Regions from separate parts of the Micromonospora sp. DT68 genome, predicted to be linked through region 1. Evidence: riboswitches for the same ligand, from Rfam matches in the RefSeq annotation. Region 1 holds a riboswitch; the other holds the start of a gene.

Region 1 (4,692 bases):
TTCATCATCACCATCACCCTGTCCGCCGCCGACGCCACCGCCCACCTCGACGAGAACCCGTTCTGGCCCAGTGGCCTCAAGGGTCACGAGGTGCTGCTCACGCTGCTGCTCGTGGCGCTGCTCGGCGCGGTGTTCCTCAAGGGCTTCGGTGAGGCCGTCGGGATCGCCGTCGTCCTGGTCGCTGTCTACCTGACGTTGAACGCCGTGGTGATCGTCGACGCGCTGTGGCAGGTGGTGACCCATCCGAGCGCGGTCGGGGACTGGACCACCGCGCTGACCACCGGGCACGGCGACCCGCTGATGGTCGTCGCGTTGTCCCTGTTGGTGTTTCCGAAGCTGGCGCTGGGCCTGTCGGGCTTCGAGACGGGTGTGGCGGTGATGCCGCACATCCGGGGGGACCGGCAGGACTCGGAGGACCGTCCACTGGGCCGGATCCGCGGCGCGCGCCGCCTGCTCACCACCGCCGCCGCCACAATGAGCGTCTTCCTGATCACCAGCAGCGTGACCACCACCGTGCTGATTCCGCCCGAGGCGTTCCAGCCGGGTGGCCCGGCGAACGGACGGGCCCTGTCCTATCTGGCGCACGAGAATCTCGGCCAGGTGTTCGGCACGGCGTACGACCTGTCGACGATCGGGATCCTCTGGTTCGCGGGCGCCTCGGCGATGGCCGGCCTGCTCAACCTGGTGCCCCGCTATCTGCCCCGGTACGGCATGGCGCCGGCCTGGGCGCGGGCGGTCCGGCCGCTGGTGCTGGTGTTCACCGGGGTGGCCTTCCTGATCACGATCATCTTCAGGGCCAGCGTCGACGCGCAGGGCGGCGCGTACGCCACAGGCGTTCTGGTATTGATCACCTCGGCGTCGACGGCGGTGACCCTCGCGGCACGGCGGCGCGGGCAGCGCGGGCGCATGATCGCCTTCGGGATCATCGCCGTGGTGTTCGTCTACACGACGGCGGCGAACGTGGTGCAACGCCCCGACGGCGTCAAGATCGCCGCCTGCTTCATCGGCGCGATGATCCTGGTGTCGGCGCTGTCGCGGGTGCTGCGGGCCTTCGAACTGCGTGTCGACCGGGTCGAGTTGGACCCGCTCGCGACGGCGTTCGTCGCCGAGCGTGCCGGGCGTCGGATCCGCCTCATCGCCCACGAGCCGGAGCGACGCGACCTGGCCGAGTACCGCGACAAGCTCGCGCAGACAATGGCCGACAACGACTTCCCCGACGACAGCGACGTCGTCTTCGTCGAGGTCCGCGTCACCGATCCGTCGGACTTCGAGACCGGGCTGCTGGTGCGCGGCAGCGTGGCGCACGACCGCTTCCCGGTGCTCAGCCTGGCCAGTTCGTCGGTGCCCAACGCGCTGGCCGCCCTGCTGCTGGAGATCCGCGACCGCAGCGGGCGACGTCCCCACATCTACTTCGAGTGGACCGAGGGCGGCCCGGCCCGCAACGTGCTGCGTTACCTGGCGTTCGGGCAGGGCGAGATCGCCTCGGTCACCCGGGAGATCCTGCGCCGCCAGGAACCCGACCCGACGCGCCGGCCACACGTGCATGCCGGCTGACCAGGGACGGACGGTGAGCGTGGTCATATCGGCTGGACGATGGACCGGGGTCTGCTGCTAGCCTCGGCGCAGGTCATGAGTGCCAGCGCGAAGCCCCGGCTTGCTGGCCGGCAACCCTCCTCCGCGGTGGGGTGCCCCGGGTGAAGACCAGGCACCGGCAGGACGCCGGTGCAAGCGTGGCCTGGCACCCAGGTCAGCACAGACCCGGGAGACCTCTATGCGCATCCTCAACACCGATCCACAAGCCGACGGCGCGGACTTCCGCGCAGGTCAGGGCGCGCCGGTACTGATCCGGCGGCGGCACGTGGACATGATGCGGGTGTGCAGCGCCGCCTGTCGCGGCCGCGCAGCGCACTAGCGCACTTCCCCTTTCCAAGAACCACCCAAGCGGTACGCCCTCATCGGGCGCACCGTGGGCGGCGCACGTCCACGCCCGCCCCAGACGCGACCTTTCGGAGACACTCGTGCGATTCCTTCCTGCTCTGACCCGTGCCGCCGCTGTCGGTGCCGCCGCGATCCTCGCCGCGACCGCGCTCACCGCCTGCGGCTCCGACGACGCTTCGTCCGAGGCCACCGGCAACCCGTACAACCTGGCGCAGCCCGGCGTGCTGCGGGCCGGCACGCTCTCCGACGCGCCGCCGAACGTGTTCCTCAAGGACGGCAAGTTCACTGGCTTCGACAACGACCTGCTCACGGCGGTCGCCGACAAGCTCGGCCTGAAGGTCGAGTTCGTCGGCACCGACTTCTCCGCGCTGCTGTCCCAGGTCAACAACCGCAAGTTCGACGTCGGCAGTTCCTCGATCACGATCACCGAGGCGCGGAAGAAGACAGTCGACTTCGGCAACGGCTACGACTTCGGCTACTTCGGCCTGGACGTTCCGGCCGGCTCGCCGATCACCGGCTTCGACCAGCTCGCCGGCAAGCGGGTCGTCGTGGTGCAGGGCACCGTCCAGGACGACTACGCCACCGGGCAGAAGCTCGACCCGGTCCGCGTGCCGGACTACAACAGCGCGATCAACCAGCTCAAGGCGGGCACCGCCGACGCGTGGATCGCCCCGGCCGAGATCGGCGACAAGCTGGCCGCCGACAGCAACGGCAAGATCACCGTGGCGGCCAAGCAGCTCAGCCCCACCCCGACCGCGTACGCGGTGGCAAAGGGCAACGACAAGCTGCGCGAGGCGCTGAACAAGGGCCTCGACGAGGTCATCGCGGACGGCACGTGGAGCCGGTTGCAGGCGCAGTACTACCCGGGCCGGCCGGTTCCGGAGGACTTCAAGCCGGGCAGCGGCACGGTGGCAGTGCCGTCGGCGGCTGCGTCCGCGTCCGCCGCGTCCTGACGGCGTACCAGTGACGAGCGAGCAGGGCGGTAGGAGAGGCGACCGATGGATCCGTTGAGCACCCTCTGGGAGACCTTCTTCGACTGGAGGTCGATGCGCGAGGCACTGCCCGACATGCTTACCGTCGGGCTGCCCAACACCCTGATCCTGGCGGTCTCCGCCGCCCTGCTCGGCTCGGTGCTGGGCCTGCTGCTCGCCGTCGCCGGCATCTCCCGCAGCCGATGGCTGCGCTGGCCGGCGCGCGTCTACACCGACATCTTCCGGGGGTTGCCTGCGGCGGCCACGATCCTGCTGATCGGCGTCGGGCTCGCCCCGCTCGGCATGGAGGTCTGGGGGCCCGACCCGTACCCGCTGGGCATTCTGGCGCTGTCGCTCATCGCGTCGGCGTACATCGGTGAGATCTTCCGCTCGGGCATCCAGTCGGTGGAGGCCGCCCAGTTGGAGGGCGCCCGCGCGCTCGGCTTCTCCTGGGCCGACTCGATGCGGCTGGTGATCATTCCGCAGGGCATCCGGCGGGTGCTGCCCGCCTGGGTCAACCAGCTCATCGCGCTGATCAAGGATTCCAGCCTGGTCTACTTCCTCGGGCTGGTGGCCAGCCAGCGCGAGCTGTTCCGGATCGGGCAGGACTATGCGGCAAACACCGGCAACCAGTCCGCGCTGCTGCTGGCCGGGCTCTTCTACCTGGCGTTGACAGTCCCGCTGACGCACATCGTCAACTGGATCGACCGGCGGCTGCGCCTCGGCCGGCCGGCCACCGCGCCACCGGACGACGACGAGGACGAGCCGGCGCTTGCCGGCATCCCGGAAGGAGACCGCCGATGAGCATCGCGACGACCACCTCGGTCAGCCTCGACGCGCGGGACGTACACCTCGCCTTCGGGCCCAACCGGGTGCTGCGCGGCGTCGACCTGACAGTGCCGCGCGGTGCGACGGCCTGCGTGATCGGGCCTTCCGGGTCGGGCAAGTCCACTCTGCTGCGTACCCTCAACCGGCTCATCGAGCCCGACCGCGGCGACGTGCTGCTGGACGGGCGCAGCGTGTTGGGCGACGACCCGGACGCGCTGCGGCAGCGGGTGGGCATGGTCTTCCAGCAGTTCAACCTCTTTCCGCACATGAGCGTGCTGCGCAACATCACCCTGGCGCTGCGCCGGCTGCGCAAGCTCAGCGAGGACGAGGCGGTAGCTGTCGCCCGCGCCCAGTTGGAGCTGGTCGGGTTGGCAGGCAAGGCCGACGCCCGGCCGACGCAACTCTCCGGCGGCCAGCAGCAGCGCGTCGCGATCGCCCGGGCGCTGGCCCTGCGACCCGAGGTGATGCTCTTCGACGAGGCCACCTCGGCGCTCGACCCCGAACTGGTGAAGGGCGTGCTCGGGGTGATGGCCGACCTCTCCTCCGGCGGGATGACGATGGTGGTGGTCACCCATGAGATGGGCTTCGCCCGGCAGGTAGCCGACACCGTCGCCTTCATGGACCGGGGCGTGGTGCTGGAGGCCGGCCCTCCGGAGAGGATCTTCGAGGGGGCCGAGCACCCACGGCTGCGCCGCTTCCTCGATCAGGTGCTCTGAGCCGCGACATCAGTCCTCGGGGCCGCGCCCCAGCAACCGGATCTCCTCGTTGTCGAGCGCGGCCTGCAACTCCAGCAGCACGAGGTCGTCGATCTCCCGCCTGTCGCGCAGGCGGGTGACCTCGCGCCGTTTGTGGGCGAGAATTCCGAGGCGCAGTTGACGTTCCAGGTCACGTTCCTCGGCGGTGTCCCCGCCGCCCTCGTTCACGTCCGCCAGGTGCCGCTGGTACTCGGCCTGCA
Region 2 (4,692 bases), on a different contig from region 1:
CTGGTCGAGGGGGAAGTCCCCACCGAGGTACGCCTCGAAGGCGGCCTTGCCGTCGGCGGCGGCGGTCTCGCCGTACACCCGGGGGCTTGGGGATTCTGGGTACGCGGACCAGTAGCCCCGCTCCGTGATCGCGGTCAGCGCACGGTTGAGGGTGTCGGCGTGCCTGTCGTACAGGGGATGCGGGGTCTCCGTCATGCCGCCATCATGCCTGAGGACCCCGCACGAGCAGTAGCGCCGATCGCCCGTCAGAGGGTGAGCTGCCAGTTGTTCCAGGAGTCCACCGGGCGGAAGCCGAGCCGCTCGTTGATCGCCACCATGTAACTGTTGCTTGCCGCGTTGAAGGTGTCGACGACGCGTACCGCCGGCTCGTGGGTGAGCAGGTGATGCAGATTTTCGATCTTGGCGAGCAGACCGAGCCGGTGCCCACGGTGAGCGGGGTCGACGATGGTGATCTGCTGGAAGGCGTGCCAGTCTGCGCTGGCGCCCACGTCGAGCAGGGTCCAGGCGACAAGCCGACCGGACGCCTCGTGTCGCATCCCGAGGTGGTAGCGCCGCCGGCCCCTGGCCTCCAACGCCCGGTCGGTGCCCCGGATGCGTTCGGCGTCGACCTGCTCCGGCTCCCACTGCACGTCGCCCATTGGCGCGTCGATGAGCAGTCGGCCGTCCAGATAGGCGATGTCCGCCAGGTACTCCGTCGGGGTCGCACCCTGCCAGGTGACGGACTGATAGCCCTCGGCCATGGTGTGGGCCTCGGCGAGCGCAGCGCGCAGCGCGACCCGGTCGATGCTGTCGATGTCGAGTCGGCGACGCACGTCGACAAGCGCGGCCTGGGCTCCTATCGTGGCGGCGAACGCGTCACCCGCCACCGATCGGGGCGGCCCGTCGGGCATCGTGGAGACGGTCATAGCGACCACCCGCTTGCGTCCGTGCTCGCGCAGCAGGCGTACCCCGTACTCGTGCAGTGCCCGGCCGACGCCGCGACGCCGCAGCTCGGGATGCACCGTCAGCTCGACTGTCGCGTTGTCGGTGTTGTCGAGCTGGGGCAGGTCCAGTTGCAGGTAGCCGGCCGGTACGCCGTCCAGCCGGGCCAGTGCCCAGAGCGACTCGGTGCGGGGCATCGGCGTGTGCAGGAGCGCGTCGAAGCGTCGCCGGCAGAACGGCGGGAAGTCCGGCAGGTCGATGGTGCTGGCGGCCGCGCCGATCCGGTACGCCTCGTCGACCGCGGCCTGGTCGGCGCCGTCGAAGGACGCGATCGTGATGCTCATGCCGGCGAGCCTGTCACCGGAAAAAGCGATCGGGCCACCGAATTAATCCGGTGGCCCGATCGGACGTGGTCGGGAGGGACACTCGCACAACGCCTCCGGCGTTGGGTCGCAAGAACTTCAAAAGTCTCCGGCGAAATGCCCTCCCGCACGGAGCATCTTGCGCCGTCCGGTTCCTGTCGTCAAGTCCGCAGCGGCGGGTTTTCTACACTCACTGCGAAAAGCCAGTTACCCGGCGGATCGGCCCGATCCCCCGTCCGGGCGATCCCTCGCCCTCGACGGACGGCTCGACGCCGCTGGATCAGAGGAGGCCGGCGTCGCGGGCAGCGCGCAGCGACGGCTTGATGTGGTGGGTCGGGCCGACCTGACCGGCCACCGCGTCGATGGTCTTCAGCCCTTCGCCGGTGTTGAACACGACCGTCTCGGCCGTCGGGTCGAGCCGACCGGACTCGACGAGCTTGCGCAGCACCGCCACTGTGACGCCGCCAGCGGTCTCGGCGAAGACCCCTGTGGTGCGGGCCAGGTCGCGGATGCCGGCGCGGATCTCGTCGTCGTCGACGTACTCCATCCAGCCGCCGGTGCGACGGACCGCCTCCAACGCGTAGAGGCCGGCGGCCGGATCACCGATGTTGAGGGACTTGGCGATGCCTGTCGGCTTGACCGGGGTGATGGTGTCGGTGTCGGCGTGCAGCGCCGAAGCGATCGGGTTGCAGCCGGCCGACTGGGCGCCGAAGACCTTCCAGCCACCGGCCGGCGCCTCGACCAGGCCGATCTCGACAAGCTCGGAGAACGCCTTGTCAATCTTGGTGAGCAGTTCGCCGCTGGCCATCGGGATGACCACCTGGGCGGGGATCCGCCAGCCGAGCTGCTCGGCGACCTCGTAGCCGAGGGTCTTGGAGCCCTCCGCGTAGTACGGCCGGACGTTGACGTTGACGAACGCGGTGTCCTCGAACTCGTCGGTCTCGACCAACTCGCCGCAGAGCCGGTTCACGTCGTCGTACGAGCCGTCGATGGCGACGAGCTCGCCGCCGTAGACGGCCGTGGTGATGACCTTGCCCTGTTCCAGGTCGCTGGGGATGAAGACCACCGAGGGCACCCCGGCGCGGGCGGCGTGCGCGGCCACCGAGTTGGCCAGGTTGCCGGTCGACGCGCAGGCGAACCGGGTGAAGCCGAGCGCCTTCGCGGCGGTGAGCGCCACCGACACGACGCGGTCCTTGAACGAGTGGGTGGGGTTGGCGCTGTCGTCCTTGACCCAGAGCGGCGCGGTGATGCCCAGCTCGGCGGCGAGGTGCGGGGCCGCCACAAGGGGCGTCAGACCGGGGTCGACGGTCACCCGGGTGGCCGGGTCCTGACCGGCGGGCAGCAGCGCGGCGTACCGCCAGATGTTGTTCGGGCCGGCCTCGATCTGCTCGCGGGTGACTGTGGCGAGGGCGGCGGTGTCGTAGTCGACCTCCAGCGGGCCGAAACACTCGTAGCAGGCGTGCTGCGCGGCGAGCGGGTAGCGGGCCGAACAGGCGCGGCAGACCAGGGCGCGGGCGGGGCTGGCGGAGGTGTCGATGCCGGAGGCGGCGAGCGTCGACGTCATGTCGAGAGTCCTCTCATCTTTCCCCGCATCGCACGGTGCGGCAGGGACGGAATTGGCACCTGCCCCACGGGTCGCTCAGCGGTGAGCGCGCGGGGTGGTTGCCGGGGCGTCGTCGGGCCGTATCCCTCAGCCCCTCTGGATGAGGTATTCAGTTGTGCCGCCGAGTCTAGGCACCGCCGGCCGTCGCATCCAGCGCTGATCCCACGCTGTGAGCTAACCGACCAGGCCAGGACGGGTGACGAGCACGGCGCGTCGCCGGGGCCGCCTCGTCGAGGCCCCGGCGACGCGCGGTGGGAGCGCGGTCAGACCGGTACCGAAGTGGGCTCGGCGATCGGCGCGGTCAGAGTGGCGGGGCGACGCCGGGCCAACAGCGAGTCGAGCGCCCAGGAGCCTGGGCCGAGCACCGCGACCAGCAGGAAGGACCAGCAGAAGAGCGCGGACAACTCACCGCCGTTCTGTAGCGGCAGCAGGCCGTCCGGCTGGTGCACGACGAAGTAGGCGTACGCCATCGAACCGGAGGCGAGAATCGCGGCCGGTCGGGTGAAGAGACCGACAAGCACCAGCGCACCGCAGATCAGCTGAATCAGCGCGGCCCACCAGCCTGGCCACGTGCCGAGAGGTATCGCCTTGCCGGTCATGGGGTTGCCGCCGAACAACCCGAAGATCGAGGACAGGCCGTGCAGCGTGAACAGCAGGCCGGTCACGATGCGGAACAGGGACAGGATCGGCCCGCCGAGCCGAGAGACGTTCATGGGACCTCCATAGATGGATATCGATATCAACCATCATGGAGCATGAATCCATCGAAGTGAACAAGTTCCTTGCTAGTGGGAAAATCCCCGATCGAACATGTCCGGTCACACCCGTGACGACGGACGGCCTCGACGGAGCGTCACGCGGGCCGCCGCCGTGGGAGCGCTCCCGAGACGACGGTACAGCGTGTCACGCGGCCCGTACAGCCTGTCGAGCTGCCCCGGAGGTGGGGCAGTTGGTCGAGCCGCGAAAGAGATGCTGCGGCTGCTATGCCACCTCGGTCACCGGGGTGGCATTGTTCTTGATCGAGCGGAGGATCGAGACCATGCGGTCGGCGTCGGGGTTGGAGAAGAGCGCCTCGGGACCACGTGGGGCGACACCGTTGAACGGGGACTCGTAAAGCCGCCCCGGCTCCATCACACCGTTCATGGTCAGATCGTTGATGATCAGGTTGATGAAATCGAGCTGGGCGGCGCTGAGGTTCCGGTCGACGAGGAATTCGCTGAACGCATCCCGGGCCGCCTCGCGGTCCAGCCCGACCAGTGAGCGGATGAAGAGGCCCAGGCCCTCGGAGGATCGCCGGGCCTGGTCGATGTCCTGCTTGTCGCCGACGCCGCTCTCGCCGAGCATCCTTTCCAGCTCGGCGAGGTCGGTGCCGGAGAGTTGCCTGTTGCGGCGCAGCTTCTGCACGGCTACGTGATCTTCGTGGGTGCGCAGGTAGACGCGCATCTTCGCGCGGAAGCGATCGAGGTCGGTGCCGACTGTCACGCCGCTGAACGGCACCTCGACCTCCTGGTCGATCTCGTCCGCGAAGTTGGTGAAGACGACGGTGCGACGCGCCTTGGGCACCAGCCGGACCAGGTCACGCATCCGACGCCGGGCCAGCTCCAGCATGGGTAGCGTGACGTCCTGCCACCACTCGTCGCCGGCCACCTCGTCGAGCAACTGAGCCCGTTGCTGGATCATCGGGATGCTGGTCTGTTCCAGCAGCGCCGAGGCGACCTCCTGGACTTCGGTGCGGTGCCGGTTGAACCGGCTGTCGGGCACCAGCAAACCGAGCTGCATCCGCAGGATCAGCAGATCGAAGCGCTT

The links. Region 1 has a riboswitch for S-adenosylmethionine ahead of ACPXB1_RS16300 (ABC transporter substrate-binding protein). Riboswitches for the same ligand answer to the same signal wherever they lie in the genome.
Region 2: another riboswitch for S-adenosylmethionine. It lies ahead of thrC (threonine synthase); the one in region 1 lies ahead of ACPXB1_RS16300 (ABC transporter substrate-binding protein).

The regions. Positions count from the first base shown of each region.
Region 1 covers NZ_JBNCNZ010000007.1:370,432-375,123, reverse strand. The annotation lists gene ACPXB1_RS16305 (amino acid transporter) at 1-1,554, shown strand, start outside; SAM riboswitch class IV at 1,626-1,737, shown strand; gene ACPXB1_RS16300 (ABC transporter substrate-binding protein) at 2,019-2,891, shown strand; gene ACPXB1_RS16295 (amino acid ABC transporter permease) at 2,937-3,713, shown strand; gene ACPXB1_RS16290 (amino acid ABC transporter ATP-binding protein) at 3,716-4,453, shown strand; gene ACPXB1_RS16285 (Na+/H+ antiporter) at 4,463-4,692, opposite strand, start outside.
Region 2 covers NZ_JBNCNZ010000004.1:273,985-278,676, reverse strand. The annotation lists gene paaN (phenylacetic acid degradation protein PaaN) at 1-195, opposite strand, end outside; gene ACPXB1_RS09825 (GNAT family N-acetyltransferase) at 246-1,265, opposite strand; gene thrC (threonine synthase) at 1,564-2,847, opposite strand; SAM riboswitch class I at 2,858-2,993, opposite strand; gene ACPXB1_RS09815 (DoxX family protein) at 3,150-3,599, opposite strand; gene ACPXB1_RS09810 (DEAD/DEAH box helicase family protein) at 3,868-4,692, opposite strand, start outside.